One region of the Cupriavidus sp. 207A1 genome, then DNA from elsewhere that is predicted to be linked to it. Evidence: predicted binding sites of a transcription regulator. Region 1 holds the regulator's gene; the other holds the start of a gene.
What was found. The regulator FNR, encoded in region 1, switches genes on or off when oxygen is low (the NO sensors DNR and NnrR bind a similar motif). The targets are predictions, from matches to a motif close to TTGATNNNNATCAA.
Positions count from the first base shown of each region.

Region 2: a site for FNR is predicted at 1,300-1,313, ahead of AC3FMM_RS14210 (fatty acid desaturase). Genes of this name have one in related genera too.

Region 1 is NZ_JBYOJO010000003.1:237,237-239,432, reverse strand. It holds gene AC3FMM_RS06730 (sulfite exporter TauE/SafE family protein) at 1-509, opposite strand, end outside; gene fnr (fumarate/nitrate reduction transcriptional regulator Fnr) at 587-1,312, shown strand; gene AC3FMM_RS06720 (hypothetical protein) at 1,367-1,612, opposite strand; gene AC3FMM_RS06715 (FixH family protein) at 1,609-1,818, opposite strand; gene ccoG (cytochrome c oxidase accessory protein CcoG) at 1,862-2,196, opposite strand, start outside.
Region 2 is NZ_JBYOJO010000007.1:6,340-8,535, forward strand. It holds gene AC3FMM_RS14210 (fatty acid desaturase) at 29-1,201, opposite strand; gene guaD (guanine deaminase) at 1,392-2,196, opposite strand, start outside.

The DNA of each region.
Region 1 (2,196 bases):
GCACCGTAGACCATGCCGCACGGCACCAGCCCCCAGGCCAGGCCCACGCCATAACGCCGGGCCAGCCCGCCGCGCGCCCGCACGAAGGCCGGCAACGCGCCGGCGACGCCGCCGAGCCGCCCGGCCACCGCAGCGCCGGCACGCGCCGCCAGCCGCTCCAGCCAGTTCACGGTAAAGGTACTGCCGCGCAGCAGGCGCCAGCCCGACCACAGCAGCATCAGGCTGCCGGCGCCGAACAGCCAGCGCTGCACTGGCAGGTAGTCCTGCTTCCAGGCGGTGGCGCCCGCGGCGCCCAGCGCCGCACCGAGCAGCATATAGGTGGTAATCCTGCCAAAGTGCATCAACAGTAACTCGCCGAGCCATGCAGTGCGGCTGCGCACCAGGCTGACCGGCGCTGCCTTGCCGCGCCGCTGCTCCACGGCCAGCGCCACGCCGCCGCACATGGCGGCGCAGTGCACGCCGCCCAGCAGAGCGAGCAGGAAAACGCTGATCAATACTCCAAATGTCAATTCTGTCTCCCTGCCGGATCACATCGCACGGTAAAATGCCCATATCGTGCCCCGCTGCCATTTCTAGCAGGTTCCAATTGCTCACTTCCATCCCCATTACCGAGATGTCGCCCCGCTGCTCCACCTGTGCGATGGGACAGCTGTGCCTCCCGGTTGGCATGTCGCAGCAAGACCTTGCCAAGATCGACACGCTGGTGCAGGAACGCATCCGCGTGCACAAGGGGGAAACCCTTTACCGCATGGGTGACCCGCTCACCGCGGTCTACGCCATCCGCTTCGGTACGCTCAAGACGCATGTCACCACCGAAGACGGACGCTCGCAGATTACCGGGTTCCACCTGCCCGGTGAAATCGTCGGCCTCGACGGCCTGGGCGAGATGCAGCATGCATCCGATGCGACCGCACTCGAAGATACCGAGGTATGCGTGGTCCGCATGAACGATCTGCAGACGCTGTCCGCCGACCTGCCTTCGCTGCAACAGCAGTTCCTGCGCCTGATGGGCAAGGAAATCACGCACGACCAGCTGATGCTGGTCACGCTCGGCTCGATGCGCGCCGAGGAACGCCTCGCCGCCTTCCTGATCAACCTGTCGGAACGGCTGTCGGCGCGCGGTTATTCGGCGTCCGAGTTCGTGATGCGCATGAGCCGCGAAGAGATCGGCAGCTACCTCGGGCTGAAACTCGAGACCGTGAGTCGCCTGTTCTCGCGCTTTGCCGAGGCCGGGCTGATCCAGATCCGCCAACGGCATGTCAAGCTGATCGACATCGACGGCATCAAGCAACTCTACAGCCGTAGCTGCTGAGCCACCGCGGCGTTGCCGCGCCGCCTGCGGCGCCGGCAACGCGATAGTCCTTCCCTATTCCAGTTCGTCCGTATCCGCCAGCCGCGTCGGCATGGTGTACAGCGTCAGCCCGCTGGACAACGCGCAGAACACCCACGCCAGCAGGAAGCCGACGGTATAGACCGACTCGCGCGACGATTCGATCGGATGGCCGAAGAATTTGAGGTCGCCCGGATCGACGACGGAAAAAACCGTCGCCGTCGCCAGACCCGCCATCAGGAAGCCCGGCCACAGCACCCACATCAGCCAGCGCAACCTCATGGCTGCCTCGCTGCCGCGGACTTGGGCGCCACCGCTTCCACCTTCTCGACCACCAGGCCATGCCGCGCCGCGCCCTGCACCGGCAGGTCGGGGTGTGCCGACGCCAGCCAGATCGTCACGCCGCACGCCACCATGGCCACCAGCGGACCGGCCATCAGCAGCCATGGCCACGGTTCCTTCCACCACGGATTGCCTTGCTGACTCATCTTGCCCCCTTCGTCCTGGCGACTACGTGTGAGTCGCCTAGCTTCACAAATCGCGCGGCACGATAAAACTGGTGGATTGCCGAATTTCAGCATGCCCTTGCTCCGTGCCTTCGCTCGTTACTGTTACGTTGATCTTGTGCGTGCCTTGCCTGGCGGCCTCTATCGGCACGCGGATGCGGATCGGCAGCAGCCGGTTGGAGGTTGGCGCCAGCGATTCGGCCTGCTTGTCGTATTCGACCGTCAGGTCCTTCAGTTCATCGCTGTCGGCACGCACGCGGATCTGCATCGGCGCCTCGGTGGTGTTGATCAGTTGCAGCCGATAGACGTTCTCGATCCAGCGCCCTTCCACCTCCCGGCCCAGCGCACCGCGATCGCGGA
Region 2 (2,196 bases), on a different contig from region 1:
TCCACCGCCGTCGCGGCCGGCAAGGCGATCAGGCCGGTACCGGCGCGTTCTCGCTGGTCTGGCGGCCGCGGAAATCGGTCCAGCACAGCGCCTTGAAGTCATAGAGCTTGCAGCGGCGCGCCGTGTCGAAATACCAGCGCCACGAGAAGTTCTCGATGATGATGCGGCCCGGCAGCGCATGCTCCAGCAGCGCCTGCGCGCGCTTGAGGCGGTACAGCGGCACGCTCATGTCGACGTGGTGCGCGGTGTGTTCCATGATGTGGTGCAGCGCCGCGCCGATGCCATGGCGAAAGCGCAGGTGCACGGTGGTCGAGACAAACGGCTGGGCCCTGGCCCACATCGCCTTGGTGTCGTACCAGGCGACGCTGGTGTGGGTATGGTGCACGTACAGCACGAAGCCGACGGTTACGTTCCACACCAGGAAGGGCAGCACGAAGCCGGCGCCGACCAGCATCCAGACGGACTGCTGCGTGGCCAGCGCCAGGCCGACCAGCGCGCCGATCCAGGCCAGCCCGAACGCCGCCACGAGCACGCAGTCGCCGGTGAAGATCGACCGGCGCGTGGCCATCTGGCGCTTGCTGGGGAAGAACAGCTTGCACCACCAGATCTCGACCAGGTAATACAGGCCCGGACCGAAGCCGGTGCGGTAGATGCGCTCCATCACGCGGCGCCAGCGCGGCAGCGCGTTGAATTCGTCGAGCGAATACGGCGCCCAGACGAAGTCGAAGCCCTTCAGGTTGGTGTAGCCGTGATGGACCACGTTATGGCCGACTTCCCACAGGCTGTACGGCGTCAGCGACGGCAGGAAGGTCAGCCGGCCCAGCCACTTGTTCAGCCCGCGGCGCGGAGTCAGGCTCTGGTGGCAGGCATCGTGGCCGATGATAAACAGGCGCGCGATCACCAGGCCGGCCAGCACGCCCAGCGCCAGCTTGGCGGCCCAGTGCGGCGCCACTACCACGCCGGCCAGCACGGCGCCGAACAGCAGGTAATCGAAGGCGAACAGCATCAGTGCGCGCGGCGTGCTGCGCTGGCCCAGCGGGATCAGCCAGCCGCGGATGATCTTGCGCGATGGCAGCGGCGCGTCCGGCGCGATCGGTTCAGGCAGCGGAGCCGGGTGCGGGGCATGGGCGCGCGCGCCGGGATGCGCCTGGGCGTGCTCGGGGGCGGGCTCGACGGATTGAGCGGATTGATATGCGGTCATGCAGAACCTTCTGATTGCGGTCGATCGGTATTGGTGCGCGGCAAGGCAGAGTGGCCGCGGCGGAACCGCAAGGTTAGAAGGCTTTGTCGAAGACAGTCTTGACGGTCGTCAAGCCGGTGGGACGGCGGAAGCGGTAAAGGGCGGGCCCGCCGCGGGCGCGGCGGGCAACGGGATGCTGCCGTGTGGCGGATCAGGCTGCCGGGACGCTGGCCACCTCGCCCATCACGTAGACGCTGTCGATCGCGCGGTCGTCGCCCAGCATGGCGAAGGCAAACAGCTCCTCTTCCAGCGTTTCCGAGCGGTTGCTGCGGCGTGCGATCAGCGGCGTGGCCTTGGGGTCGAGCACGATGAAGTCGGCCTCGCAGCCCTCGCTGAAGCTGCCGACGCGGCCGGTCCAGCCCAGCGCCTCGGCCGCGGCGCGGGTGGCGAGGTAGAACATGCGCAGCGCGGTCAGGTAGTAGCCGCCCATGCGTGCCACCTTGTGCGCAGCGTTCATGGTGCGGAACATCGAGAACGAGGTGCCGCCCCCGACGTCGGTGGCCAGCGTCACGTTCAGGCGGTTGGCATCGGACTGGTGGAAGTCATAGAAGCCGCTGCCAAGGAACAGGTTGGAAGTCGGGCAGTGCGCCACCGCGGCGCCGCTGTCGGCCAGCCGGCGGCGGTCGTCCTGGTCCAGGTAGATGGCATGGCCGTACATCGCGCCGGGACGCAGCAGGCCATAGCGGTCGTAGACGTCCAGGTAGCTGCGCGCGTCCGGGAACAGCTCGGCCACCCATTTGACCTCGTCACGGTTCTCCGCCACGTGGGTCTGGATAAACGCGTCCGGATAGGCGCGCGCGAGTTCGCCGCAGGCGGCCAGCTGCGCCTCGGTCGAGGTCGGCGCGAAGCGCGGCGTGATCGCGTACGACAGCCGGCCCTTGTTATGCCAACGCGACAGCAGGTCGGCGGAATCCCGGGCGCCGCTTTCGGCGGTGTCGCGCAGGAATTCGGGGCAG